Regions from separate parts of the Streptomyces sp. NPDC030183 genome, predicted to be linked through region 2. Evidence: riboswitches for the same ligand, from Rfam matches in the RefSeq annotation. Region 2 holds a riboswitch; each other region holds the start of a gene.

Region 1 (6,981 bases), on a different contig from region 2:
CTGCCTGCACCTGGAGGAGGACCACCCCGCCGAACTCCCGGGCCGGGGGCGGCTGTTCTCCGGCGACCACCTGCTCCCCGAGATCAGCCCGCACATCGGCCTGTACGAGGACCCCGACGACACGACGGTGACCGACCCCCTCGGCGACTACCTCGACTCCCTCGAACGCGTCGCCCGCCTGTCCCCGGCCGAGGTCCTCCCGGCCCACCAGTACACGTTCACCGACGCCCCGGCCCGGGTACGGGAACTGCTCGCGCACCACGAGTCCCGCCTCACCGACCTGCGCGGCCTCCTCACCACCCCGCTCACCCCCTGGCGACTCGCCGAACGCATGGAGTGGAACCGCCCCTGGTCCCAGATCCCCTACGCCTCCCGCAACATCGCCGTCGCCGAGGCGGAGGCCCACCTACGCCGCCTGGTGAAACTGGGCCGGGCCGAGGCGGTGACGGGGAGCGATCCGGTGACGTACGTGGCGGTGTGAACCTGGCGGCGGGATGCGCGGCAGTGTGAACCGAGCGACGCCGTACGCAGCAGTGTGAACCGAGCGGCGTTTTGCGTGGCCTCAGCGAGCGCCGGCCGAACGGATCAACTCCCGGACCCGGTCGAGCAGCCGCACTTCCCGCCCGCTCATCGTCGGGTTCTTCGCCCGGCGGGCGATCGCTTCCGTCAGTCCTTCCTCCGTGAGGGCTCCGCTGAGGGCCACGTGGCCGTTGCGCGGCTGGTGAACGAGGAGGCCGGTGAGGGTCGCGTGGGCGAGGGAGGCGCGGGGGTCGGCGGTGTCGGCCGCGACCTGCGCGAGGATGACCGCCGACATGCCCCAGTCGAGACCGGGCGGGCCCTCCTCACTGTTGGCCCAGTCGATGACGCGGGGGCCGTCGGGGGTGAGGAGGACGTTCTCGGGGTGCAGGTCGAGGTGGAGGACTCGGGCCGCCGGGTCGGTGGAGCGGCGGGGCGGGAGCGCGTGCAGCGCGTGGAGGAGGCGGGCCAGTTGGGCGCCGGCCTCCTCCGGATCGAGGGCGCCCGCGGCGATGGCCTCCAGCATGGTCGGGCCCGAGAGCCGTTCGAGGACCAGGTCGGTACGGGTCGCCGTGCGGACGCGGGGTGCGGGATAGCCGTGGGCGTGCACGTGCCCCATGATCTCGGCCTCGGCGATGGCGTCGCCCCAGCCGTCGCGGTAGCGGCGCAGCACCCATGCGCTGTCGGCCTCGATCTCGTAGACGTCCGCCGTGCGCCCCGCGCCCAGCAGTCTCCCCGTTCGCATGTCCCCGAACCTACCGCCCGGCACGGGCGGCCCACAGGCCGGTTTCTACCGGCAGGTAGAGTGGCCGGGTCGTCACGCCCGTACAGGGGGAAGCCGGTGCAAATCCGGCGCTGACCCGCAACCGTGAGCCGAAGCCGCCCCAGGGATCGGCGAGTCGGACTGCCCTGTGCGGAACTGTGACCGGCTCGCGTCACCGGCGTCCGCCGGTGTACGGCACCGTCGAGGAATACGGAGCCGAGCCGCCCGGCGTCGCGCCGTGGCGCCCGGCTCCCGTCAGGGAGAGGCACCGCCGATCATGAATGTCCGCCGCAGCGCCGCGGTCGTCGCCGTACTGGCCGCCACAGCCGGGGTCGGCACCGGACTCGGTACCGGTCTCGCACCGGCCGCCCTCGCCGACGACACCGCCCCCGCCGCGCCGTCCGCGTCGCCGTCGCAGGCGATACCCACCGGCCTGTACGGGTCGACGGACCCCAAGTACGACGGTGTCTGGCGGCAGTCGCTCACGCTGGTCGCCCTCGACGCCGTGGGCGAGAAGCCCGGCGCCGGTGCCGTCGAGTGGCTGCTCGGCCAGCAGTGCGCGAACGGGGCGTTCGCCGCGTACCGGCCCGATCCCACCGCGAAGTGCGACGCCAAGACGGCCGTCGACACCAACAGCACCGCCGCCGCCGTGCAGGCGCTCGCCGCCGTCGGCGGTCACGACGCGGAGGCCGAGCGGGCCGTCGGCTGGCTGAAGGACAACCAGAACGACGACGGGGGCTGGGGCTTCGCCGCGGGCGGGCCCAGCGACGCGAACTCCACGTCCGTCGTCATCGGCGCGCTGACCGCCGTCGGCGAGACACCCGGCGCGCAGAAGAGGGCCGGCCACTCCCCTTACGACGCCCTGCGCGCCCTCGCGCTCCCCTGCGCCGTCGGCACCGAGGGCAGCGGGGCCTTCGCCTACCAGCCCGACAAGAAGGGCGGGCTCGCCGCCAACGCGGACGCCACGGCCGCCGCCGTGGTCGGCAGCCTGGGAGAAGGGTTCGTCGTCGACGCCGGGAAGACCGGGGAGGCCGGCAGTTCCGGGGACTCCGGCGGCCCTGGTACGACCGGGGAGTCCGGGGCCGCCGCCGGGTGCTCCAGTGGCACCTCGCCCGAGGACGCGGCCCACAACGGCGCCCTGTACCTCGCCGGTGCCCTCATCTCCGACGGCTACCTGAAGTCCGTCCTCCCGGGCGCCGACGACCAGCCCGACCTCGGCAACACCGCCGACGCGGTCGTGGCGCTGGCCGCCGCCGGGGACACGGAGGCCACCGGGAAGCCGCTCGCCTGGTTGAAGAAGAACTACGGCCCCTGGGCGGCGAAGTCCGGCCCCGCGGCGTACGCCCAGCTCATCCTCGCCGCGCACGCCGCCGGCACCGACCCGCGCGACTTCGGCGGCGCGGACCTCGTGGCGCAGTTGGCCGAGACCGGCCCGGCGCGGGACGTGGACGACTACAGGAGCGTGCCGGACGACGGCACGGCCGACGGGGACGGGGGCGACGGGGGCATCGCGACCGGTGTGGTGCTGGGCGCCGGCCTCGGCCTCGCCGCTCTCGCCGGGGCGGCACTGACCCGGCTCACCCGGAAGCGGCGCCGGCCATGACCCGGGCACGGCCGCGGAGGCCCGCCGGGCGCCTGACCGCCGCGCCGGCGTCGGTCGTACTCGTCCTGTTCCCGCTGGTGGGGCTGGGCGGGCCGGCCCATGCCGCCGCGTATCGGTACTGGTCGTTCTGGGACCGAGGCGCGGACGGTTCCGGGTGGGTGTACGCCACGCAGGGGCCGTCGACCGCGCGGCCCTCGGACGGGGACGTCCAGGGCTTCCGGTTCGCCGTCAGCGCGGACTCCGACGACGCCGCCGAGCCGCGCGGGGCCGCCCGCTTCGACGCCATCTGCTCGGGTACGGCCGCCCGCGACGGGCAGAAGCGGATCGCGCTCGTCATCGACTTCGGCACGGCCGCGGACGCCCCCGCCGGTGAGACGCCCCCGCCGCCGCGCACCGCCTGTGCGCGTGTGCCGTCGGACGCGACCACCGCCGACGCGCTGGCCGCCGTGGCGAAGCCGCTCCGCTATGACACGAACGCGCTGCTCTGCTCCATCGCCGGTTACCCCCGGAAGGGCTGCGGGGAGGTGGTCGCCGGTGACGAGTCGTCCGACACCACCGGCTCGGGCGCGAACACCACCGGCCCCGACGCCTCGAACACCTCCGACGCCTCCGACGCCTCCGACGAGAAGGGGCCCTCCGTCGGCCTGTTCGCCGGCGCGGGCGCCGTCGCGGTGCTCGGGGCGGCGGCGGTGTGGCAGGCCAGGCGACGCCGCCGTGACTAGCCACGGGCCGGTGGACAGCGGGGACCACCGGTGGGCCGCGCGCGCCGCCGAGGGCGCACGGGCCGCTGAGGCCACGGGGGCCGCCCGAGCCACGCCGGCCGCCTACGTCACGGAAGCAGCTCAAGCCAAGCCGGCCGCCCAGGCCACGCGGACCGCCCGAGCCACACGATCCCCGCACCCCACCCACCCCCAACGCCCCTCCCCCCGCAGCGTCCACGGCCACCACCCGCACCCCCTCGCCTGGTGGCTCTGGGCCCTGGGGCTCGGTACCGCCGCGTCGCGTACCACCAACCCGCTTCTCCTGGCCCTCCTCATGGCCGTGGCGGGCTACGTCGTGGCGACGCACCGCACGGACGCCCCCTGGGCCCGCTCCTACACCGCGTTCGTGAAGCTCGGTCTGGCGGTGTTGGTCATCCGGCTGGCCTTCGCAGTGGTGCTCGGCTCCCCGATCCCCGGCACGCACACCCTCCTCACGCTCCCCGAAGTCCCGCTCCCCGAATGGGCGCAGGGCATCCGCCTGGGCGGCCGGGTGACGGCGGAGGGCGTGCTGTTCGCCCTGTACGACGGTCTGCGCCTCGCCGCGCTCCTCATCTGCGTGGGCGCCGCGAACGCCCTCGCGAACCCGGCCCGGCTGCTGAAGTCACTGCCCGGCGCGCTGTACGAGGCGGGCGTGGCGGTGGTGGTGGCGATGACGTTCGCCCCGCACCTGGTGGCGGACGTGCAGCGGCTGCGCGCCGCCCGGCGGCTGCGCGGGCGGCCGGACCGGGGGCTGCGGGGGTTGCTCCAGGTCGGACTGCCCGTCCTGGAGGGCGCGTTGGAACGGTCGGTGGCCCTGGCCGCCGCGATGGACTCGCGTGGCTACGGCCGCACCGCCGAGGTCCCGGCCCCCGTCCGCCGTACGACCGCCGCGCTCACCCTCGGCGGACTGCTCGGCGTCTGCGCGGGAACGTACGGCGTCCTGACCGCCGCCGGCGGCACCTACGGCCTCCCCGTCCTGCTCACCGGCCTGGCCGCCGCCCTCGCGGGCCTGCGCCTGGGCGGCCGTCGTTCGCCCCGCACCCGCTACCGGCCGGACACGTGGGGTGTACGGGCGTCGCTGGTGGGGGCGTCGGGCGTGGCCGTCGCCGTACTGCTGGTCCTCTGCGAGGCGTACGACTCCGCCGCCCTGCACCCCACCGTCCTGCCCCTGACCGCCCCGGCCCTCCCGCTGTGGCCGGCCGCCGCGGTCCTGGTGGGCCTGCTGCCGGCCTTCACCGTGCCCGGGCAACCGCCGGCTCCGGTCACCACCGACACCGCCCCCGACACCGCCCCCGACACCGCCCCCGACACCGCCCCCGACAAGGACAACGCATGATCCGTTTCGAGGACGTGTCCGTCACGTACGACGGTGCGGCCGAACCCACCGTGCACGCGATGGACTTCGAGGTCCCCGAGGGTGAACTCGTCCTGCTGGTGGGGCCGTCGGGCGTGGGGAAGTCGACCGTACTGGGTGCCGTGAACGGGCTCGTACCGCACTTCACCGGGGGCACCCTGCGCGGGCGGGTCACGGTGGCGGGGCGGGACACCCGTACGCACAAGCCGCGCGAACTCGCCGACGTGGTGGGCGTGGTGGGGCAGGATCCGCTCGCCCACTTCGTCACGGACACCGTCGAGGACGAACTCGCTTACGGCATGGAGTCGTTGGGGCTGGCGCCGCCCGTGATGCGGCGACGGGTGGAGGAGACGCTGGACCTCCTCGGCCTCGCCGGTCTCCGCGACCGGCCCCTCGCGACGCTCTCCGGGGGCCAGCGGCAGCGCGTCGCCATCGGGTCGGTCCTGACCCCGCACCCCGCCGTCCTGGTCCTCGACGAGCCGACCTCCGCGCTGGACCCGGCGGCGGCGGAGGAGGTCCTGGCGGTGCTCCAGCGCCTGGTCCACGACCTCGGCACGACCGTGCTGATGGCCGAGCACCGCCTCGAACGCGTCATCCAGTACGCCGACCGGGTCGTCCTGCTCCCCGCGCCGGGCGCCCGCCCCGTCCTGGGCACCCCGGCCGAGGTGATGGCCGTCTCCCCGGTCCACCCCCCGGTGGTGGCCCTGGGCCGCCTGGCCGGCTGGACGCCGCTCCCCCTGACGGTGCGGGACGCCCGCCGCAGGGCGGCCCCCCTACGAGCCCGCCTGGCATCCCGCACTCCCGAGACCCCGCCCGGCACCGCCACCGTCCAGGGACGCGGGGAACTGCCCGCCCAGCCGCACACCGCCCGCACCCGGCACACCACGGCCCAGCCCACCCCCTCCCCCGCGCCCGCCTTCCCCCGACTGCGCCGCCTCCTCTCCCGCGAACCGGCCCCCACCCCCGCCCCCGCCACCCCGCCCACCGGTCCCGCGGCCCACCCGAAAGCCACCCCCCTCGCCGAAGTCGCCTCCCTGGCGGTCCACCGCGACGGCATCCACGCCCTCCGCCACGTGGACCTCACCCTCACCCCCGGCGAGACCCTCGCCCTCATGGGCCGCAACGGCGCCGGCAAGTCCACCCTCCTGTCCGCACTGGTCGGCCTGGTGGCCCCCGCGGCCGGTTCCGTGCGGGTCGGCGGGGCGCGACCGCACCGCACGGCGCCGCGGGACCTCGTACGCCGGGTCGGTCTCGTCCCGCAGGAGCCGAGGGACCTGCTGTACGCGGACACGGTCGCGGCCGAGTGCGCGGCGGCGGACCGGGACGCGGGCGCCGAGCCGGGCACGTGCCGTCGACTGGTGGACGAACTGCTGCCCGGGGTGACGGACGCCACGCACCCCCGCGATCTGTCGGAGGGCCAGCGGCTGGCGCTCGCCCTCGCGGTCGTGCTGACGGCCCGGCCCCCGCTGCTGCTCCTCGACGAGCCGACCCGAGGGCTCGACTACGCGGCCAAGGCCCGCCTGGTCTCCACGCTGCGCGGGCTGGCCGCCGGGGGCCACGCGATCGTGCTGGCCACGCACGACGTGGAGCTGGCGGCCGAACTGGCCGACCGCGTGTTGATCCTCGCCGACGGAGAGGTGGTCGCCGACGGCCCGACCGCCGAGGTGGTCGTCGGCTCCCCCTCCTTCGCCCCGCAGGTCACAAAGATCCTGGCCCCGCAGAAGTGGCTGACGACGACCCAGGTGAGCCACGCCCTGAGCACCGAGCGAACGGCAGAGCGAACGGCCGAGGGAACAGCAGGGCCGACGGCAGGGCAAACGGCCGAGCAGGAGCGCCCATGAACCACGCCTCCTCCCCTCACCCGCACCCAGGCCCCAGCCCTCACCCCCGCCCCCGTCCCGTCCCCTTCTCCCTCCGCTCCCTCCTGGCCCTCGCGCTCGTCAGCCTCGTCGGTGCCGCCGCCTTCGCCTGGCCCTTCTTCGCGTCCCCCGGTTCGCAGGTCAGC
Region 2 (6,981 bases):
GCGCATCATGCGGCCGTACAGGTCACGGGCCGGGATGGTCTTCCGCGCCAGCCCGTCCGCCTCCGCCCTGCGGTACGCGGCGTCGAACTCCTCGCCCCACAGGTCGACCAGTTCCGGCACGTCGGCCGGGGAGAACAGCGACCACTGCTCGTCCGCGTTGACCCGTCGCATGAACTCGTCCGGGATCCAGTGCGCCAGGTTCAGGTTGTGCGTACGGCGGGCGTCCTCACCGGTGTTGTCGCGCAGCTCCAGGAACTCCTCGATGTCGGAGTGCCAGGTCTCCAGGTAGACCGCGGCCGCGCCCTTGCGCCGGCCGCCCTGGTTCACGGCGGCGACCGAGGCGTCCAGGGTCTTCAGGAACGGCACGATGCCGTTGGAGTGCCCGTTGGTGCCCCGGATCAGCGAACCGCGCGAACGGATGCGGGAGTACGACAGCCCGATGCCGCCGGCGTGCTTCGAGAGGCGGGCCACCTGGTGGTAGCGGTCGTAGATGGAGTCCAGCTCGTCCAGCGGGGAGTCGAGGAGGTAGCAGGACGACATCTGGGGGTGTCGCGTACCGGAGTTGAAGAGGGTGGGGGATGAGGGCAGGTAGTCGAGGCGGCTCATCAGGCCGTACAGCGCGGCGACCTCGTCCACGGACCGAGCGGTGTCGTCCTCCGCGAGGCCGGCCGCCACCCGCAGCATGAAGTGCTGCGGCGTCTCCACGACCTTGCGGGTGATCGGGTGCCTGAGGAGGTAGCGGCTGTGCAGTGTGCGCAGCCCGAAGTAGCCGAAGCGGTCGTCCGCGGCGGGGTCGACGAGCGCGTCGAGCCGCTCCGCGTGCCGGCGCGCGAACTCCGCCGTGCGGTCGGCGATGAGCCCTTCCCGGTGGCCCACGGCGACGGACTCCGTGAACGTCGTGACGCCCTGGGAGGCGGCCTCGGCGCGGATGGAGATCGTCAGCAACCGGGCGGCCAGCTTCGAGTAGGCGGGGTCCTCGGAGATGAGGCCGGCGGCCGCCTCCGTGGCCAGCTCGCGCAGCTCCGTCTCGTCCGCCCGCGCGGACCGGCCGCGCAGCGCGGCGGCGGCGACCCGACCGGGGTCGGCGTCGGGCAGGTCGGCGGTCAGCTCGGTCAGGGTCCGCAGCAACGCGGCACCGGGACCGTCGGTCTCCGTCGCCGGGGAGGCGGGAGCCGGTCCGGCGGGGGCCGGGGTGGCTGAAACCGGGTCGGCTGGCGCGATGGTCACGTGGGGGCTCTCCCTCGCTCGGCACGGGGCCCAGCGGAGGGCAGGCAGCAGCACACGAGCGCACGGGGGCGTCGCGTCCACCGGCCCACTCCACGAGGCCCGGACGTCAGGGCACCCGGACCGGACGGCCGGGCGCACTGTCGGCAGGTCCTCGGACTGGACTCGCGTGCGAACGCACGCAAGTACACCGTTGCGGGACAGTTCCGGATTCGCACCGGATTCCCCTGCGGCGACAGCGAGCATGAGCATACATCTTGTGTTGGGCTGCCGGTCCACCCCCAGATGTAGTGTCGCGGTGACTTCGGAGCGTGTCATAGCGTCAACTCATAGGTGAGCAGGGTCAGGTCCGGAAGGTGTGGGACGGGGTTCCAGTCGCGTGCCGGCGTTCGAACAAAGCCCAGCCGTTCGTAGATGCGGTGGGCGGAATGCATGGTCCGCTGGGTCGACAGCACGACCCGGACGCAGCCCTCGACGGCTCTGGCGCGCTCGACGCAGTGGCGCACGAGGGCCTCGCCGATGCCGCGGCCACGGGCGGCGTGCTCGACCGCCAGCATCCGGATCTCGGCCTCCCCGGAGGTGGCGATATCGGCCATGGCGCCTCCGGCCGGGACGAAGGTCACGCCGCCGACCACCCGCCCCTCCGTCACGGCCACGAGCACCTCGGCCGCGGCGGCCCGCCGCGCCACGTCCCGCAGTTCGCCGAGGTATGCGTCGCTCTCGCCGAAGTCCAGCAAGCCGTCCGCCAGGTAGGCCTGGGCGGTGATGTCGCCGAGGTCGGTGTACTCGTCGGGGGAGATGTGCCGGATCGTGATGTCCATGGATCGCAGTCTGCACGAGGAGGCGGTCGGCAGGTCCGCGGTTGTCCACAGGGGCGGTTGATCGTGTGATTGTCGGTGTGGCTGAGGGCTGAGGGCTGAGGGCTGAGGGCTGAGGGCTGAGGGCTGAGGGCTGAGGGCGGGGCGGCGGGTGGTGGGTCGGTCAGGGCAGTGCCGGCCAGTGCGGCAGCGTCGTCACGAAGTGCTCGCTGAAGTCGCGGGGGCCGGGGCCCAGGGCGACGCGGCCGGTGACGCGGAGGCGGGCTGTCAGGGAGGGGGACTCGGAGTAGTAGATCCGCTGGGCGTCGGCCGGCACGAACACGCTCTGGCCGCGTGTGAGTTCGCTCGCGCACTCCACGACGACGGCCCCCTCGGCGGCCGTCACGAACGCCTCGTCCCCGCACACCCCCACCGCCAGCGGGTCGTGCAGCGGACACGTGCCGTCCCCGCCGTGGCGGGTGTAGGCGTTCATGTACGTCCGCATCAGCCGTGCGGCGAGCGCCGTGCCCGGGCCCGCCGCCTCCAGCGCCGCGAGGTCCGCGGGGCGGAACAGCCAGCCGTGGGAGGCGTCCAGGTCGACCATGGTGAAGGGGATACCGGAGGAGAGCACGATCTCGGCGGCGTCCGGGTCGGACCAGATGTTGAACTCGGCGACCGGGGTGAAGTTCCCCGGCACCTGCGCGGCGCCGCCCATGAACACGAACTTCGCGACGCGGCGGGCGAAACCGGGATCCTCCAGCAGGGCGATCGCGACGTTCGTGAGCGGGCCGGTGGCGCACACCGTCAACTCGCCCTCATGCTCACGGGACAGACGCAGCAGGGCCTGGGCGGAGGACTCCGTGGGGTGCGGGGCGGTGGAGTCGGGCAGGGACTCGTCGCCGAGGCCGGCCCGGCCGTGGAAGGCGGATGCCTCGCGGTAGGGGAGGCGGGACAGGGGGCGGCCGGCGCCCCGGTGGACGGGGACGTCCGTGTCGATGCGGAGGGCTCGGGCCAGGGCGCGGGCGTTGCTGTAGGTGGCTTCGGCGGGGAGGTTGCCGCCGACCGAGGTGTAGGCCCTGAGGTCCCACAGGCCCGTGCCGAGGAGGTACTGGAGGGCTACGGCGTCGTCGATACCGGGGTCGCTGTCCAGGACGATCGGTGTGGGGACGGTCACGGGGTCAGGGTAGCCGGGGGTGTGTCTGCTTTTCGGGTCCCTTGGGCGCCTATGAGATCGGGGGGTTCGCCGCGTCGGCGGGCGCGGGTTCGTCGTGGTCGCTCGCGCGGTTCCCCGCGCCCCTTCTGGGCCTTCGGCCCTTCAAAGGGGCGCGGGGAAGCCGCGTGTCAGAGCGTCAGTGGCTCGAACCCGCCGTCGCCGGGGGCAGTTCCACCTGGACGCCCGCGTCGCCCGCGTCGGCCGTGTAGTCGCTCGGCTTGGTCTCGTCGATGCCGTCGGGGGCCTTGGCCGCCCGGAGGACGAAGGTGAGGACCACGGTCACGGCCACGTTGAGGAGGAACGCCGTGAGGCCGATGTAGCCGATCTCGCCGATGCCGGGGATCTCCGCGGAGGAGCCGCCGAAGTGCTTCTGGGACGGGTTGGTCGGGGAGGCGACCCCGTACGCGGCCAGGGTGCCGTAGATCATGCCGACCGCCCAGCCGGCGAGCAGGGCCCAGCGGTGGAACCAGCGGGTGAACAGGCCACCGACCAGGGCCGGGAAGGTCTGGAGGATCCAGATGCCGCCGAGGAGCTGGAAGTTGATGGCGACGGTCTTGTCCATCGTCAGGACGAAGACCAGCGCGCCGACCTTCACCAGCAGCGACACCAGCTTGGAGACCTTGGTCTCCTGCGCGGGCGTGGCGTCCGGCTTGATGAAGTCCTTGTAGATGTTGCGGGTGAAGAGGTTCGCCGCGGCGATGGACATGATCGCCGCCGGCACCAGCGCGCCGATGCCGATCGCCGCGAAGGCCACGCCCGTGAACCAGTCCGGGAACATGGTTTCGAACAGCTGCGGGATGGCCAGCTGGCCGTTCTGCACGTTGACGCCGGCCGCGATCGCCATGAAGCCCAGCAGCGCCAGCAGGCCCAGCATCAGCGAGTACAGCGGCAGGATCGTGGTGTTGCGGCGGATCACCTCGCGGCTCTTCGAGGACAGCGTCGCGGTGATCGAGTGCGGGTACATGAAGAGCGCGAGCGCCGAGCCGAGGGCCAGGGTCGCGTATGTCCACTGGTTGGCGTCGCCCGGGACCAGGGCCCCGCGCGGCGCGCCGGTCACCTTGTTGGTCTGGCCGTACGCCTCGCTCGCCTTGGCGAAGATGTCGTCGAAGCCGCCGAGTTTGATCGGGATGTAGATGATCGCCACCGCGATGACGATGTAGATCAGGGTGTCCTTCACGAACGCGATCAGCGCGGGGGCGCGGAGGCCGGAGGAGTAGGTGTACGCGGCCAGGACGCCGAAGGCGATCAGCAGCGGCAGGTCCTTGATGAACCAGTTGGTGTTCTCGCCGCCGCCGACGCCCATCACGTCCAGCACGGCCTGGATGCCGACGAGCTGGAGGGCGATGTAGGGCATCGTCGCCAGAATGCCGGTCAGGGCCACCGCGAGCGACAGGCCCTTCGAGCCGAAGCGACCGCGGACGAAGTCCGACGTGGTCACGTACCCGTGCCGGTGCGAGACCGACCACAGGCGGGGCAGGAATGTGAAGATGAGCGGGTACACCAGGATCGTGTAGGGCACCGCGAAGAAGCCGGCCGCGCCCGCCGCGTAGATCGCCGCCGGTACGGCGACGAAGGTGTACGCGGTGTAGAGGTCGCCGCCGAGCAGGAACCAGGTGATCCAGGTGCCGAACGACCGTCCGCCCAGGCCCCATTCGTCGAGGCTGTGCTCGTTCTCGGCCCTGCGCCAGCGGGCGGCCATGAAGCCCATGACCGTGACGGCCAGGAAGAAGAAGATGAAGACGGCGAGTGCCACGCCGTTCACGCCGTCCTTCATCGCGCCACACCCCCGTCCTCGGAACGCCGGGCCTTGCGGGCTCGCTGGTCACGCTGCCACAGCACGTACGCGACGGCCGTGAGCGCGGTCGAGATCAGCACCCAGGCCATCTGGTACCAGTAGAAGAACGGGATGCCGGCGAACGCCGGGTCCGTCTTGGCGTACGAGCCGACCCAGAGCATCGCCACGAACGGGGCGAACAAGCACAGGGCGATGACCACTCTGACAGGTGTCACCACCGGCGTCTCCGGTGATTTCACGTCGGGCGCATTGGACATACCAGGGCTCCGTCCCCTCACTGATCACCTGAGCAATGCGCAGGAAATCTAAGGGACTGCTCCGCCGCGCGTAACCCCTGTTCGCATAACGGATTTGCGGAGGTACTGCGTCCCGACGGTGTCCCGATTGCGTCTCGACTGCGTCTCGACTGCGTCCCGTGCGTCCGGAGATCACGCACGGGACGGTTGCCGCCGCAGGGGATCGGTCGCCGTGGACCGGTCAGTCCTGCGGGCGCTTCAGGCGCGCCACGAACTTGTAGCGGTCGCCCCGGTAGACGGACCGCACCCACTCCACCGGCTGGCCCTCCTTGTCCAGGGAGTGGCGGGAGAGCATCAGCATCGGCAGGCCCACGTCCGTGCCGAGCAGGCCGGCCTCGCGCGGGGTGGCCAGCGAGGTCTCGATGGTCTCCTCGGCCTCGGCGAGATGGACGTCGTACACCTCGGCGAGCGCGGTGTAGAGGGAGGTGTACTTCACCAGTGACCTGCGCAGGGCGGGGAAGCGCTTGGCGGACAGATGGGTCGTCTCGATGGCCATCGGCTCGCCGTTCGCCATGCGGAGCCGCTCGATCCGCAGCACCCGTCCGCCCGCCGTGATGTCCAGCAGCCCGGCCAGGGTGTCGTCGGCGGTGATGTAGCCGATGTCCAGCAGCTGGGAGGTCGGTTCCAGTCCCTGGGCGCGCATGTCCTCGGTGTACGAGGTGAGTTGCAGGGCCTGGGAGACCTTCGGCTTGGCGACGAACGTGCCCTTGCCCTGGATGCGCTCCAGGCGCCCCTCGACCACCAGCTCCTGCAGAGCCTGCCGCACGGTCGTGCGTGAGGTGTCGAACTCGGCGGCGAGCGTCCGCTCCGGCGGGACCGGCGTGCCGGGGGGCAGGGTTTCGGTCATGTCGAGCAGGTGCTTCTTCAGACGGTAGTACTTGGGCACGCGCGCGGTACGGACGTTCGCCCCGTTCTCGTTCTCCGCACTGCTGACGTCGGTGCTCATGCTCCGCCTTCCCGGCTCCTAGTGGCGTGATCCTTCTGTATACCCGCACGGCCCCCGCTGGTCTAGTCCATGGAGAGGGCTCCGCTGGTCTACTCCGGGAAGGTGCAGTGGTCTACCCGAAGAGTGTGACTCAGTCGCTCGGTTTTCGCTGCCTTCTTACATAAAGGTTCTTGCATATGTAGGTCGCATAACGGCTGGTGAGAGCCGGTTCGCGCACCCTTGACACGCCGATTGGTCTGAGCCAAGCTCCGGCGTACTGGTCTACACCATTGGTCCAGGTCCCGGCCCCATGGGCGGTACGTCTGTCACCGCGGGGAGCAGGGGGGTTTGTGGCATCCCTGAGGAATGGCATCCCTGAGGAGGGTGGCGTGAAGCGCAAGCTGACAACCGCGATCTGTGTCGTGGGCATGATGGTCTCCATCGCGGCGTGCGGGGGCGAGAGCGGGGGCTCGGACAAGGCGGCCGACACCAAGGAACTGACCGTCTGGCTCACGGTCGACGCACAGAACAACTGGCCGGAACTGGTCAAGGCCGCCGACGCCGCGGTCAAGAAGAAGCACCCCGGCATCAAGATCAAGCACGAGTACTACGGCTGGCCGGACAAGAACGCCAAGCTGGACGCCGTCCTCGCCACCGACAAGGCCCCCGACGTCGTCGAGATGGGCAACACCGAGATGCTCGCCTACATGGTCAAGGGCGCCTTCGCCCCC
Region 3 (6,981 bases), on a different contig from region 2:
GGCTGCTCGTGCCCGCCGACGGCGACGGCGCCGGTGACGACCTGGCCAACGGCTTCGCCGTCCCCGCGACCCTGCGCCGCGTCTGGGACTTCAGTGCCGACGGCGTCCGCCGCTCCCTCGAAGCCAGCCTGGACCGCCTCGGCCTGGACCGGGTGGACATCGTCCTTCTGCACGACCCCGACGACCACGCCGAGCAGGCCCTCGACCAGGCGTACCCGGCACTGGAACGGCTCCGCGCCGAAGGCGTCGTCGGCGCGATCGGCGTCGGCATGAACCAGTCCGCGCTGCCCGCCCGCTTCCTGCGCGAGACGGACATCGACGTCGTCCTCCTGGCGGGCCGCTACACCCTCCTCGACCAGCAGGGCCTCACCGACCTGCTCCCCGAGGCCGCCGCGCGCGGCAGAAGCGTCCTCATCGGCGGCGTCTTCAACTCCGGCCTGCTCACCGACCCCAGGCCGGGCGCCACCTACGACTACGCGCCGGCGCCGCAGGCCGTCCTCGACCGAGCCCGCCGGCTCAAGGCGGTCACCGAACGCCACGGCGTGACCTTGCGCGCCGCCGCTCTCCGCTTCCCGCTCGGCCATCCGGCGGTCGCCGGCGTCCTCACCGGCGCCCGCTCCCCCCATGAGGTGCGCGACACCGTGGAGCAACTGCGGGCCCCCGTCCCCGCCGCCCTCTGGGACGACCTGCGTACGGAAGGACTGCTCGCCGGGGACGCCCCGGTGCCCGCCTCCCGGACGACGTTCCCGGACATCTCCCCGGACCCGTCCCCGGAAGGAGCCCTCCCGCCGAAGGAGCCGTCGTGAGGGTCGCCCCGCCCACCAAGGCCCACCGGCGCCGGACTCGCCCCGAGCCCTACCGGTCCGGGTCAGCCGTCGGCCGGTACCGGGGGAGCGGTGCCCGCCGACGCGGCCAGCTCCTCCGGGGTGCGCGGACCGGGCGCCCCCTCGGTCAACAGCCCCTGCTTGCGCAGGAGCCGGGTGACCGCGATGCCCCAGGGGAGCCGTAGCCCCGCCTGTTCGAGGAGGTCCGTGCGGGCCAGCATCGCGGCCACCGGGCCCGTCCGCGCGCCGGACGGGGTGAGCAGCGCCGCGTCGTCGGCCCAGCGCAGCGCCAGATCGACGTCGTGGGTGGCCATCACCACGGTCGTACCGGACCGGCGGAGCCCGTCCAGCGTGGCGAGCAGCCGTTCCTGACCGTCCGGGTCGAGGCCCGCGGTCGGCTCGTCGAGGATCAGCACCCGGGGCCGCATCGCCACCGCCCCGGCGATCGCGGTCCGCTTGCGCTGGCCGTAGGAGAGCAGATGGGTGGGCCGGTCCGCCAGGGCGGAGACACCGAGCGCGGCGAGCGCCTCGTCCACCCGAACCCGCACCTGGTCGTCGGGCAGCCCGAGGTTCAGCGGCCCGAACGACACGTCCTGGGCGACCGACGCCGCGAAGAGCTGGTCGTCGGGGTCCTGCACCACCAGCTGGACGGTCGTCCGCAGCCCGGTCAGCCCCTTGCGGTCGTACGACACCGCCCGCCCCTCGACCGTCAACTCGCCCGCGCGGGGCCGCAGTCCCCCGCTGAGCAGCCGCATCAGCGTCGTCTTGCCGCTGCCGTTGCGGCCGAGCAGGGCGAGCGCGCGGCCCTCTCTGACCTCGAAGTCGAGATCGCTGAGCACGGCCGGGCCGTCCTCGTACGCGAAGGACACGCCCCGCAGGGCCACCAGCACGGGCTCGCTCATGTCAGCGGCCTTTCCAGGACGAAGGTGAGAGCGGCCACGGCCGCGAGGAGGACCACACTGACCGTGGTGAAGCGGATCGAGACCCGCGCCTCGGGCACCAGGACGCGCAGGGTCCCGTCGTAGCCCCGCCCGGCGAGCCCCGTCTGGAGCCGTGCCGCCCGGTCGAAGGCCCGCACGAACGCCGTCGCGCCGAGCCCGGCGAGGGAGCGCCAGGTGGCGGCGCGCGTGGTGTGGCCGAGCCGGGCGGCCTGCGCGTCGCGGATCCGGCGCACGGAGTCCAGGAGCAGGAAGCTCATGCGGTACGTCACCAGGGCGACGTCCACGACCGCCGGCGGCACCCCGGCCCGCACCAGGCGCGGCAGCAGATCCGACATGGGGGTCGTGAAGGCGAACAGCAGGACGCCGAGGGAGGCGGCGGAGGTCCGCAGCAGCAGCTCCGCCGCACGGACCGGACCGCCCTCGGCCAGGGCCACCAGGCCGCCGGGGCCGCCGACCTGGACCAGCAGCGGCAGCGCGCCGGTCACACAGAAGCCCAACGGCACCCGGTACGCGCGCCACAGGCGGTGACGCGGCACGCCCGCCGGGCCCAGCAGCACGACGAGCGCGGTCGCCAGGACCAGGGCCGCGCCGGGCCAGGGCGGCAGCGAGATCGCGAGCACGGTGAGACCGAGCCCGAGCACGGCCTTGTCCACGGGGTGGCGCCGGCGCCAGCGACTGCTGTGCGCCGCCTCGTCGATCGGCAGCACGTGGCGTCAGACCTCTTCCGCGCCGGACCCGGCCGGCGTCCTCGCGCCCTCCTGCCGTTCCAGGGCCCGCGCCTCACCCTGGCGGCGGCCCCGGTGCAGGCCGAAGTAGTAGGCGAGGACGCCCGCGCCGAGGGCGGCCTGGAGGGAGAACAGCGCGGACTCGATCTCACCGGAGGGAGGCTGGTACAGGGGGGAGAACCACGGCTTGTAGTCCGGCTCGATCTCGGTGATCGCGCTCTCGGCCTCCCCGTCCGACCCCGTGAACGGTTCCTTCTTGTGGTCGCCGAGGCCGAGGGCCAGCGGCAGCACCGCGAGCGCGGCCACGACCACCAGCAGCAGCAGGTTGATCTTCGTGTTCCGGCTCATCGCGCCACCGCCTCGGTCGTCGTGTCCCGCTTGCCCGCCACGAGCACCCCGAGCCGCGTCAGCTCGCCCTTGCTCGACTGCGTCAGCAGCCGCATCACGAGGACCGTGAGCAGGCCCTCGCTCACCGCGAGGGGGAGCTGGGTGACGGCGAAGATGGAACCGAACTTGCCGAGCGCGCCCAGGAACCCGCTGCTCGGGTCGGGGAACGCGAGGGCGAGCTGGACGCTGGTGACGCAGTAGGTGGACAGGTCCGCGAAGAACGCGCCGGAGAACACCGCGACCATCAGCGGCACGTCGTAGCGCCGCAGCACCTTGTAGACGGCGTATCCGACCCAGGGGCCGACGATCGCCATGGAGAAGACGTTCGCGCCGAGCGTGGTCAGGCCGCCGTGGGCGAGCAGCAGGGCCTGGAAGAGCAGGGTGATGGTGCCGAGCACCGCCATGATCGGCGGCCGGAACAGGATGGCGCCGAGTCCCGTGCCGGTGGGGTGGGAGCAACTCCCGGTGACCGACGGCAGCTTCAGCGCGGACAGGACGAAGGTGAAGGCCCCCGAGGCACCGAGCAGCAGCGTGCTCTCGGGATGCTCCCTGACCTCACGGGTGAGTGACCGGACTCCGTGGACGACGAACGGCGCGGACGCGACACCCCAGGCGATCGCGTGCGCCGGAGGAAGGAAACCCTCGGCTATGTGCATGGCTCAGCAGACCCTCTCCAGCACCTCGTGGATGGTTGACGTGCCTTGGCCGGTCTCCTGGCTGACGGGTACCACCGCCCGTGCTCCGCCTTCCCGGGTCACAAGGACCCAGTGGCTGTCCGCGAGGACTGGAGCCGGACTTCCCGATCACAGTGGCGAGGGCCGCACCGGCATCACACCGGATTTCCCGTTCACCAAGGCGTGGTGACAGTAGTGCCCGCACAAGGGCGCTGACAAGCGCAGACGGGGGCGTGAAGGCGGTGGTGAACAGCACACACCCCGGCGCACGTCACACCCGTCGCATGCGGCGCACGGCGCGGACAGGGCCCAACGCCCCTGCCCGGTACGACGGATCCGCCGCTCCGGCGGCCGTTGCGGCACCGCGGGCCGCCGTTGGCCGGGGCGCGGCCCTGCGCTTGAATGCAGGCTTCACACCTTCGGCACAAGGGAGTCAGCTGTGCACCGCCCGACCCTGGCACGCACCACGCGCCGTCTCGGCGTCCTCACCGCGACGGCGGTCGCGTTCGCCGTCGCCACCGCGGCACCGGCCGCCGCCCACGCGGAGGTCGAGGCGGAGGGCGCCCGCGCCCTCGACCAGAACGTCGAGCTGAGCTTCTCCGCCGAGTCGGAGTCCCCCTCAGCCGGCATCACCAAGCTGGAGGTGATCCTGCCGAAGGGCATCGCCCCCGCCGACATCACCTACGAAGAGGGCCCCAAGGGCTGGAAGTTCGCCGTCACCGACCGGGGTTACACCGTGTCGGGACCGAAGCTCGCGGTGGGGGAGGACGCCGAGTACGAGGTCACCGTACGTCAGCTGCCCGATGCCGAGTCGCTGGTGTTCAAAACCCTCCAGTCCTACAGCGACGGCACCGTGGACCGCTGGATCGAACTGGACGACTCCGGCGGCGACGGACACGGCCACGGTCACCCCGCGCCCCGTCTGGACCTGAAGCCCGCCGCTCCCGGCGCGAAGCTCGTCAGCCCCACCCCCAGCCCTTCGGAGGAGCCCTCGACGACGGCTCCCTCGCCCGAGCCCAGCGCCGACACCCCGGCGCCGTCGTCGAAGCCCGCGGCGGACGACACCGACGGCGACGACGGTCTGCCCCTGGCCGTGCCCGTCGGCCTCGGCGCGGCCGTCCTGGTGCTCGGCGGCGGCCTGTGGTGGTGGCGAAGCCGCCGCGGCGGAGCGGCCTGACACCTCCGGCCCCGGACCTGACCGAACCGTGGCACGAGCTTTACTGCGAGCTAGTTGCAGCTGCCAAACAGCGGCACAAGGCTGAGGGGGCCCGACCGCTCGTCGACAGAAGGCGCACGTGCCATGGCCACCGTTCCCGACGCCGCCCGCCCCGCCCCCGGCGGGGAGGGCGGCTTCTCATGGCGTCGGATCCGCGCCTCGATGACCCGCGAGGAATGGGCGGGTCTCGGCGCGATGGCCGCGTTCATCCTGGCACTGCACCTCGTCGGCTGGTTCACGCTCGTCGTGATCGTCGCCCCCGAGCACTACAGCGTGGGCAGCAGGACCTTCGGCGTCGGCATGGGGGTCACCGCCTACACCCTGGGCATGCGGCACGCCTTCGACGCCGACCACATCGCGGCCATCGACAACACCACCCGCAAGCTGATGGGCGAGGGGCGCCGGCCGCTGTCGGTCGGCTTCTGGTTCTCCCTCGGCCACTCGTCGGTCGTCTTCGCCCTCACCTTCCTGCTCTCCGTCGGCGTCAAGGCCCTCGCCGGGCCGACCCGCGACGACCACTCGGGGCTGCACGCCCTCGCCGGCTGGATCGGCACCACCGTCTCCGGGACGTTCCTGTACGCCATCGCGATCGTCAACCTGGTGATCATGGCGGGCATCTGGAAGGTGTTCCGCGCCATGCGGGCGGGCTCCTACGACGAGGCCGCGCTGGAGGAGCGGCTGAGCGAGCGGGGCTTCATGAACCGGTTCCTCGGCCGGCTGACGAGGTCGATCACGCGGCCGTGGCAGATGTATCCGCTCGGACTGCTCTTCGGTCTCGGCTTCGACACGGCCACGGAGGTCGCGCTGCTGGTGCTGGCGGGATCGGGTGCGGCCTCCGGGCTGCCCTGGTACGCGATCCTCTGCCTGCCCGTCCTGTTCGCGGCCGGCATGTCCCTGCTCGACACCGTCGACGGCTCGTTCATGAACTTCGCCTACGGCTGGGCGTTCTCCCGGCCCGTCCGCAAGGTCTACTACAACCTCACCGTCACCGGCCTCTCGGTCGCCGTCGCCCTCATCATCGGGACGGTCGAACTCCTCGGCCTGGTCGCCGAGAAGGCCGGTCTGCAAGGCCCCTTCTGGGACCGCGTCGCGGGCGTCGACCTCAACGCCGTCGGCTACGTGGTCGTCGCCCTCTTCTTCGTCACCTGGGCGATCGCCCTGCTGGTGTGGCGTCTCGCCCGGATCGAGGAGAAGTGGACGACGGGCTGAACCCTCCCGCGCGCCCCGCATACGAATCTGTCTCGATCCTCGGGCCCGCCCGAGGACGACGCCACGATCACGCCATCATGAGGCCATGAACAGGCCGTCGCCCCGCCTCCACACCCCCGAGTGGTTCACGGCCGACGCCTCGACCCTCAACGTCGCCCTCGTGTACCCGATGCAGGGGCCCGCCGGCATCTTCGGCCCCGCCTGCGGGGCCTGCGCCCGCCTCGCCGCCGAGGAGGTCAACAAGGGCGGGGGAGTGCTGGGCCGGGAGCTGCGCCTCATCGAGGTCGACGGCGGGGCCGAGCCGGCGCGGGTCGCGCAGGACGTCGAGGCGCTGGTCGCGTCGGGCGCCGTCCAGGGCGTCACCGGCTGGCACATCTCCTCCGTGCGCCGGGCCCTGGCCCCCCGCGTCGCACACCGCGTGCCCTACGTGTACACCGCCCTGTACGAGGGCGGCGAGCGCACCGAGGGCGTCTTCATGACGAGCGAGACCCCCTCCTGGCAGCTGCTGCCCGCGATGCGGCTGCTCGCCGAGTCACGCGGGGTGCGCCGCTGGTTCGTCGTCGGCAACGACTACGTCTGGCCCCGGCACACCGCCAGGGCCGCCCGGGGCTTCGCCCGCCGGTGCCGGGGCCGGGTGTGCGGCGAGGCGTATCTGCCGCTCGGCACGGACGACTTCGAGGGCGTACTGCGGCGCGTCGAACGGGCCGACGCCGACGGGGTGCTGATGCTGCTGGTCGGCAGTGACGCGGTCCGCTTCAACCGTGCCTTCGCCGCCTTCGGACTCGACCAGCGGTGTCTCAGACTCAGCACGCTGATGGACGAGAACATGCTGATGGGCAGTGGCCCGCAGGCCACCGCCGACCTCTACAGCACGGCCGGGTTCTTCGCCTCCCTCGCCGACCGCAACACCCTCGACTTCCACGGGCAGTACGCCCGCCGCTTCGGCCTGGACGCCCCCACGCCCGGCAGTCTCGGCGAGTCCTGCTACGAGGGCGTCCTGCTGCT
Region 4 (6,981 bases), on a different contig from region 2:
CACGTTCGACTCGCGGACCGTCCCACGCAGGGACACCCTCAGTCCGTCCTCCTCGTCGATGCCGAGGCCGTGCCGGAACGGCAGCACCCCGTACGTCCGACGCCCCGTCAGCCCGTGCAGCATGTCGAGCCCCGGCTCCAGCAGGGAGACGTCCCCGCGGAACTTGTTGACGAGGAACCCGGCGACGTGCGCCTGATCCTCGGGCGACAGCAGCGCCACCGTCCCGAAGAACGAGGCGAACACGCCCCCGCGGTCGATGTCGCCGACGACGAGCACGGGGAGCCCGGCGTTGCGGGCGATCCCCATGTTGACGATGTCGGTCCGCCGGAGATTGATCTCGGCGGGACTCCCGGCCCCTTCACAGATCACCGCGTCATACGTGCCCCGCAACTCGGCGAGACAGTCGAGCACGGTCCCCAGCAGCCGCTGCTGCCGTCCCCCGTGGTAGCCCCGCGCGCTCAACTCCCCGACCGGCTTGCCGAGCAGCACGACCTGACTGCTCTGCTCCCCACCGGGCTTGAGCAGCACCGGGTTCATCAGCGCCGTCGGCTCCACCCGGCAGGCCTGCGCCTGCATGGCCTGGGCCCGACCGATCTCGGCGCCCTCCCGCGTCACGAACGAGTTGAGCGACATGTTCTGCGCCTTGAACGGCGCCACCTTGACGCCCTGCCGCACCAGCCACCGGCAGATCCCGGCCGTCACGACGCTCTTGCCCGCGTCGGAGGTGGTGCCGGCGACCAACAGCCCCCCGCCCGTCATGACGCCCCCTTCGACCGCCGGGAGCGGCCCTTCGTGAACTCCCGTGCCGGGCCCCGCGCGACGCGGCCCCGCAGCAGTGACGCGCCCGCGCTGACGCCGAGCGCGAGCCAGCCCACGCGCCGCGACAGCCGCACGGCCCGCTCGATGTCCCCCACGGTGACGGCCCGCCCCTCCGTGTTCAGCACGGGCCGGTGCTCGACCCGCCCCCCGTACGACAAGGTGCCTCCCAGCCGGACGCCGAGCGCCCCGGCGAACGACGCCTCCACCGGCCCCGCGTTGGGGCTCGGATGCTTCCGCGCGTCCGCCCGCCACGCCCGTACGGCGCCCCGGGCGTCCCCGCCGGCCGCGGCGGCCAGCAGGGCGGTGAGCCGGGCTCCCGGCCACCCCGCCACGTCGTCGAGGCGGGCGGACGCCCACCCGTACCGCCGGTGACGCGGCGACTTGTGCCCGACCATGGCGTCCAGCGTGTTGACGGCCCGGAACCCGACGAGTCCGGGCACACCGCCCAACGCCCCCCACACCAGCGCCCCGACGACGGCGTCCGAGGTGTTCTCGGCGACGGACTCGACGACGGCCCGGGCGATCCCGTCCGCGTCCAGTGCCTGCGGGTCCCGTCCGCACAGATGCGGCAGCCGGGCCCGCGCGGCCTCGACGTCCCCGTCCTCCAGCGCCCGCCCGACGGCACGGGCCTCCCGGGCGAGGGAGGTGCCCCCGACGACGGCCCAGGTGGCCGCGCCGGTCAGCGCGACGGACGCGGCGCGGGACGGCCGTGCCGCGGCGGCGGCCACCGCCCCCAGCGCCACGGCGCCTCCGGCGCACACCACGGTGTGCAGCGCGCCCCACCCCCGGTGGTCCCGCCACAACACCCGCTCCACGGCGCCCGCGGCCCGCCCGAACACGGCGACGGGATGCCCCCGGCGGGGATCGCCGAGCAGCAGGTCACCGAGGAGCCCGGCGGTGGCGCCGTACGCGAAGACGCGATCGGCACGCACGCGTTCAGCCGATCGCGGGGTCGGGCAAGGACCGGGTGCTGAATCTCAAGCGGCAGCCGCGCATGGCTTCATGTCCTCACTCAGGGTGTCCACGCCCTGGTTCGACGAGACCGACGACGAGAGTTCCTGGCTCCCGGGGAAGGTTCTTCCCCGGTGACAGTGGCGGGACCGCGCCGGACTCGCACCGGCTTCCTCTCCTGCCGTCGTAGATGGCCCCGGCAGTCCACCACGGCCCCGGAAGACCCGTCAACTTGCTGTTGACCTGCGGCGCAGCGGTGTGCTGAGCCCCACATCGCTGAAATGCCGTCAGTCGCCCGAAGCGGCACTTTCCGTGCCCTTTCCCGGCGCCCGCCCCGGTGCGTGCTCGAACAGGTGTCAGAACGCTCTGTTCTTCTTCCGTCACACGGCGTGCTGTGGTTTTCTGGCGGAGCTCGGGACCCGGGAGCGGACGGCTCGTGAAGGCCCGTCCGGGGACGGGAGGTGCGCACGATGGAAGACCGGACCGAGACGGTCGCGCGGACCCGCACGGGGGCGTCGTGGGACCGGCGGACGCGGGTGACGGCCGCCGCCCCGCTGGTGCTGTTCAGCACGGTGGCGGGGGTGTTCGCCGTCGGCGTCGGCGCCCTGGCCTCGCTGTGGGTGCCGGCGGCGGAGGCGCGGGCCGTCGTCTGGATGGCGGTGACGACCCTCGTCGCCACGGGAGCGGGCCTGTGGTGGGGCCCGAACCCCGGTCACCGGACGCCGTGAACGACGACGAACCCCCTGCGCCGGGGTGACAGGCACAAGGGGTTCGTCGCGGTGTCCCACCGTGGGCGGGACGGGTGTCCTACGGGGCCGGGACCTCAGTGGCTGCGGTCCCGGGCCGTGGGGCGGGTGTGATCTCAGGCCATGATCAGGTAGATCCCGTAGCCCACCGCCGCCGCGCACGCCGCGAAGCAGGCGTACGCCGCTGTCGTGGCGAGGGCGGCCGAGCCGCCGGAGGCGGTCGCCGTCTCCCGCTTGGAGAGGCCGACGATCCCCAGGGTGAACAGGCCGACGAGGGCCACGGTGACCACGAGGCTGACTCCGAAGACGGAGCCGAGTGCTGCCCAGTCGATGTGCATGGTGGTGTCTTCCTAGGGGCGCGGGGCTCAGACGGCCGGTGTGGGGGCGGAGGGGCCGGCCGGGGCCTCGGCGCCGGCGGTCGCGGCCGCGGGGGCCGGGATCGTCGCCGCGAGTTCCTCGGCCACGGCGGCGGTCGGCGGCGGGGTCACCGCGGCGATGGCCGTGGTCACCACACCGGGGGGCTCCTCGGTGTCGTTCACATTGGTGTGGTCGACCACCTCACGGCGCGAGATCACCCAGATCGCGGCGCTGGAGGCGACGAGGAAGACCGCGACGAGAGCCGTGCCCCAGGTGCCGTGGGACGTCACCCACTCGGCGAGCGCGGCGACGAGCGCCGCGGCCGGCAGGGTCAGACCCCAGGCCACGAACATCCGGGTGGCGGTGGACCAGCGCACCACACCGCCCTTGCGGCCCAGGCCCGCGCCCATGACCGCGCCGGAGACCGAGTGCGTGGTGGACAGGGAGAAGCCCAGGTGCGAGGAGGCCAGGATGACCGTCGCCGCGCTGGTCTGGGCGGCGAAGCCCTGCTGCGGCTGGAGGTCGGTCAGGCCCTTGCCCATGGTGCGGATGATGCGCCAGCCGCCCAGGTAGGTGCCGAGGGCGATGGCCATGCCCGCGGAGACGATGACCCAGACCGGCGGGTCGGAGTCCGGCGCGAGAGCGCCGCCGGCGACCAGGGCCAGGGTGATGATGCCCATCGTCTTCTGGGCGTCGTTCGTGCCGTGGGCCAGCGAGACCAGACCGGCGGAGGCGATCTGACCGGCGCGGTAGCCCTTGCCGGCGGCCTTCTCGCTCGTGTGCTGCCCGAGCCTGTACGTCAGCCGCGTGGCGAACATCGCCGCGACGCCGGCGACCAGCGGGGCCGCGACGGCGGGGATCAGCACCTTGGTGACGAGCACGTCCCCGTGCACGGCGCCGGTGCCGACCGAGGCGATGGTGGCGCCGATCAGGCCGCCCATCAGGGCGTGCGAGGAACTGGAGGGGAGTCCCACCAGCCAGGTCAGCAGGTTCCAGAGGATGGCGCCGACGAGCGCCGCGAAGATGACCTCTGGCTGGATGCCGGACTCGTCGACGAGTCCCTTGGAGATGGTGTTGGCGACCTCGATGGAAAGGAACGCGCCGACAAGGTTGAGCACGGCGGACATGGCCACCGCGACCTTGGGCTTCATGGCGCCGGTCGAGATGGTGGTGGCCATCGCGTTGGCGGTGTCGTGGAAACCGTTCGTAAAATCGAACACGAGCGCGGTGATGACCACGATCGCGAGGATCAGCGAGAAGTTTTCCATTTACCCGAGCTTCTTTTGGATGTCAGTGGCATCTGGACCGTAGGCAACCTGGGTGAACGGAAGATGAACTGAGGCGTACCGGAGGGTGTAGCGATCGGGCCGCCCTGGTTCCGCTTGTGTCCACGGGGGCGCCCTCCGCCGATCCGCGGGCGCGCCTTCCCCGATGTCCTCGAACTGAAACGGAGCTTCGGCCTCCGTGCGTGACCCGCGCCTGGGCCCCGTCGGCGCCGGGCGAACTTCCCCGGTCGGGCCGTGGAGCCGTGCGACGGATTCCGGTCACCCGGCGGCCTCCTGGCAGGATCGCCGCATGGTTGAGCAGCGGCGGAACGCAGGGGACCCGCGGGGCGCGGGCGGGGACGCACGGCAGACGCGGGACACCCCGCCCGGGGCGGTCCCCGACGACGTGGCGGGGGCCTGGGAGGAACTCGTCGCCACGGCCCGCCGGACAGTGGCCGACGGTCTGGTGGTCGGCACCTCCGGCAACGTCTCCGTACGCGTCGGCGACACCGTGCTGGTCACGCCGACGGGCGTCCCGTACGACCGCCTCACCCCGGACGACGTGACCGGCGTCGACCTCGCGGGCCGCCAGACCCTCGGCACCCTCCGGCCGACCAGCGAACTGCCGATGCACCTCGCGATCCACACCTCCACCGACGCCCGCGCCGTGGTCCACACCCACGCCGTCCACGCGACCGCCGTCTCGACGCTCGTCCCCGAGCTGCCGCTGATCCACTACATGGCCGGCGCCCTCGGCGGACCGGTCCGCGTGGCCCCCTACGCGACCTACGGCACCCCCGAGCTGGCCGAGAACATGCTGCGCGCCTTGGCGGGGCGCACCGCCTGTCTCCTCCAGAACCACGGCACGATCGCCTACGGGCAGAGCCTCTCCGAGGCGTTCGACCGCACCGCCCAGCTCGAATGGATGTGCAGGGTCTGGCTGACGGCCTCCTCGGTGCCCGGCCTGTCCCCCCACCTGCTCACACCGGAGCAGGTGGCGGAGGCGGGGGAGCGGTTCCGGGGGTACGGCCAGCCGCGGTAGCCGGTGGCCGACCGCCACCCGGACGATGGTCCGGGGCCCCGGCCCACGGGCCCCGGACGGGGTCGGCCCACTGGCCCCGGACGGGGTCGGCCAGGACACTGGACGCGTGCGAGCAGTGAGAGCAGCAGCCGCGGCCGTCGGAGTCGCGTTCGCGGCCGGGGCGGCCAGTGTCGCCGCCGGCCGCCTGGCCAGTGACGCCGCGCTGAAGGCTCCGCCGGGCAGACCACTGCCCACGGAGCCCCGGCTGACCGTGCACTCCACCGCCGTCGGCCGGATCGCCCTGACCAGAGCGTTCGCCTCCCAGCGCCCCGGCACCTACGGCCTCACCGGCACCGCCGCCCACGCCGTCGTCGGCTCCGTGGTGAACGGTGCCCCGCACGCCCCCGACACCGTCGTACGCCGCCTCGAACGCGTCAGCCACGGCACCCTGGAGCCGGGCGACAAGGTGTGGTTCACCCCCACCACCCACATCGGCGACCCGCGCACCGCCCTCGGCCTCGACCACAGCGACGTCGAGGTGCCCGGCGAGCTGGGCGCCCTGCCCGCCTGGTACGTCCCCGGGGACCGCGGCACCTGGGTGATCACCGTGCACGGACTGGGCGCCACCCGCGAACACCCCATGAACGTCATGGGGTTCCTGCACCGCCACGGCTTCCCGGTGCTCGACCTCGCCTACCGCGGCGACGACGGCGCGCCCCGCTCCCCGGACGGTCTGAGCCACCTCGGCGAGACCGAGTGGCGCGACGTCGACGCGGCGATCCACCACGCCGTCCGGTTCGGTGCGGAGAAGGTCGTCCTGCACGGCTGGTCCACCGGCGCCACCATGGTGCTCCGCGCCGCCGCGCGCTCCGGGCTGCGCGACCGGATCGCCGGGCTCGTCCTGGACTCGCCGGTCCTGGACTGGACGGCCACCCTGCGCGCCCTCGCCGCCGCCCGCCGCACCCCCGGCGCCCTGCTGCCCCTCGCCGTCCGCGCCGCCCAGGGCCGCACGGGGCTGGGCGGCGCCCAGGCGGTCGAACCCGTGCGCTTCCCGGTACCGGCCCTGATCTTCCACGGCCCGGACGATGTCGTCGCCCCCTGGGACGCCTCCCGCCGGCTCGCCGCCCACCACCCCGGCCGCGTCACCCTGAGCGCCGTGCGCCAGGCGCCCCACGGCGCCATGTGGAACGCCGACCCGGCGCGCTACGAGGAGACCCTGCGCCGCTTCCTGACACCGCTGATGTAGGGCCGGGGGAGGGGGCGGCTGCAGGGCCGGGGGGCAGGCGACGGGGTGTCCCCCACCATCCCCGCGGCTCACCGCCGCGAAGCCCGCCGACCCGTCCCCCCGCAGACAGGTACGCCCCATTCCGCTTAGCGTCGAACCAGGGCGCCACGCACCCGTGGGACGCCCCTGAGGGACCCGTGCGTTGGCCACCCCTGTCGCCCGCTGTGACATTCCGTTTGGGTTTTCGGACCGTCAACCGGAAGACTGCCCCCGTGACGTCCCGTAATCCGCGCGACTCCAGGCTCCGACTCGTCAGCCCGCGAACCCTGGCCGCCGCTCCCCGAGCAGCAGTGACCCAGCGCCGCCGACCGGCCCCCCGGCCCCCGGAGGGCACCCCGCCGCCCGCGGAACTGGCCCGGATGGCCCGCACCGTCCTGGCGGACGCGGCCCGCGTCGCCCGCTGGGCCGACGCCGCCCTGCGCCCCGGCCGCGAGGGCGCCGGCTCCGACGGCAAGGGCACCCTCTCCGAGGCGACCGCCGAACGGGCCGCCGTCGACCTCGGGCTGACCCCGGATCAGGTCCGCCACGACTGGGACA

The links. Region 2 has a riboswitch for cobalamin ahead of ACZ4Z2_RS35415 (ribonucleoside-diphosphate reductase subunit alpha). Riboswitches for the same ligand answer to the same signal wherever they lie in the genome.
Region 1: linked by a shared signal. The riboswitch ahead of ACZ4Z2_RS14490 (prenyltransferase/squalene oxidase repeat-containing protein) and the one ahead of ACZ4Z2_RS35415 (ribonucleoside-diphosphate reductase subunit alpha) in region 2 are both predicted to bind cobalamin.
Region 3: linked by a shared signal. The riboswitch ahead of ACZ4Z2_RS27495 (energy-coupling factor ABC transporter permease) and the one ahead of ACZ4Z2_RS35415 (ribonucleoside-diphosphate reductase subunit alpha) in region 2 are both predicted to bind cobalamin.
Region 4: linked by a shared signal. The riboswitch ahead of ACZ4Z2_RS32035 (cobalamin biosynthesis protein) and the one ahead of ACZ4Z2_RS35415 (ribonucleoside-diphosphate reductase subunit alpha) in region 2 are both predicted to bind cobalamin.

What each region holds. Positions count from the first base shown of each region.
Region 1 is NZ_JBVIBK010000010.1:153,701-160,681, reverse strand. It holds gene ACZ4Z2_RS14500 (MBL fold metallo-hydrolase) at 1-481, shown strand, start outside; gene ACZ4Z2_RS14495 (phosphotransferase) at 563-1,261, opposite strand; cobalamin riboswitch at 1,306-1,430, shown strand; gene ACZ4Z2_RS14490 (prenyltransferase/squalene oxidase repeat-containing protein) at 1,557-2,882, shown strand; gene ACZ4Z2_RS14485 (SCO2322 family protein) at 2,879-3,604, shown strand; gene ACZ4Z2_RS14480 (energy-coupling factor transporter transmembrane component T) at 3,861-4,958, shown strand; gene ACZ4Z2_RS14475 (ABC transporter ATP-binding protein) at 4,955-6,817, shown strand; gene ACZ4Z2_RS14470 (ECF transporter S component) at 6,814-6,981, shown strand, end outside.
Region 2 is NZ_JBVIBK010000045.1:13,573-20,553, forward strand. It holds gene ACZ4Z2_RS35415 (ribonucleoside-diphosphate reductase subunit alpha) at 1-1,227, opposite strand, end outside; cobalamin riboswitch at 1,353-1,476, opposite strand; gene ACZ4Z2_RS35420 (GNAT family N-acetyltransferase) at 1,539-2,045, opposite strand; gene ACZ4Z2_RS35425 (nucleoside hydrolase) at 2,206-3,195, opposite strand; gene mctP (monocarboxylate uptake permease MctP) at 3,371-5,008, opposite strand; gene ACZ4Z2_RS35435 (DUF3311 domain-containing protein) at 5,005-5,286, opposite strand; gene ACZ4Z2_RS35440 (GntR family transcriptional regulator) at 5,507-6,271, opposite strand; gene ACZ4Z2_RS35445 (extracellular solute-binding protein) at 6,640-6,981, shown strand, end outside.
Region 3 is NZ_JBVIBK010000024.1:112,975-119,955, reverse strand. It holds gene ACZ4Z2_RS27515 (aldo/keto reductase) at 1-806, shown strand, start outside; gene ACZ4Z2_RS27510 (energy-coupling factor ABC transporter ATP-binding protein) at 869-1,726, opposite strand; gene cbiQ (cobalt ECF transporter T component CbiQ) at 1,723-2,472, opposite strand; gene ACZ4Z2_RS27500 (energy-coupling factor ABC transporter substrate-binding protein) at 2,479-2,838, opposite strand; gene ACZ4Z2_RS27495 (energy-coupling factor ABC transporter permease) at 2,835-3,533, opposite strand; cobalamin riboswitch at 3,564-3,747, opposite strand; gene ACZ4Z2_RS27490 (DUF1775 domain-containing protein) at 3,991-4,728, shown strand; gene nicT (Nickel transporter NicT) at 4,852-5,976, shown strand; partial or broken gene ACZ4Z2_RS27480 (substrate-binding domain-containing protein) at 6,062-6,981, shown strand, end outside.
Region 4 is NZ_JBVIBK010000033.1:51,248-58,228, reverse strand. It holds gene ACZ4Z2_RS32040 (cobyric acid synthase) at 1-759, opposite strand, end outside; gene ACZ4Z2_RS32035 (cobalamin biosynthesis protein) at 756-1,751, opposite strand; cobalamin riboswitch at 1,853-1,994, opposite strand; gene ACZ4Z2_RS32030 (hypothetical protein) at 2,241-2,498, shown strand; gene ACZ4Z2_RS32025 (hypothetical protein) at 2,633-2,854, opposite strand; gene ACZ4Z2_RS32020 (inorganic phosphate transporter) at 2,882-4,141, opposite strand; gene ACZ4Z2_RS32015 (class II aldolase/adducin family protein) at 4,449-5,180, shown strand; gene ACZ4Z2_RS32010 (alpha/beta hydrolase family protein) at 5,287-6,405, shown strand; gene ACZ4Z2_RS32005 (hypothetical protein) at 6,657-6,981, shown strand, end outside.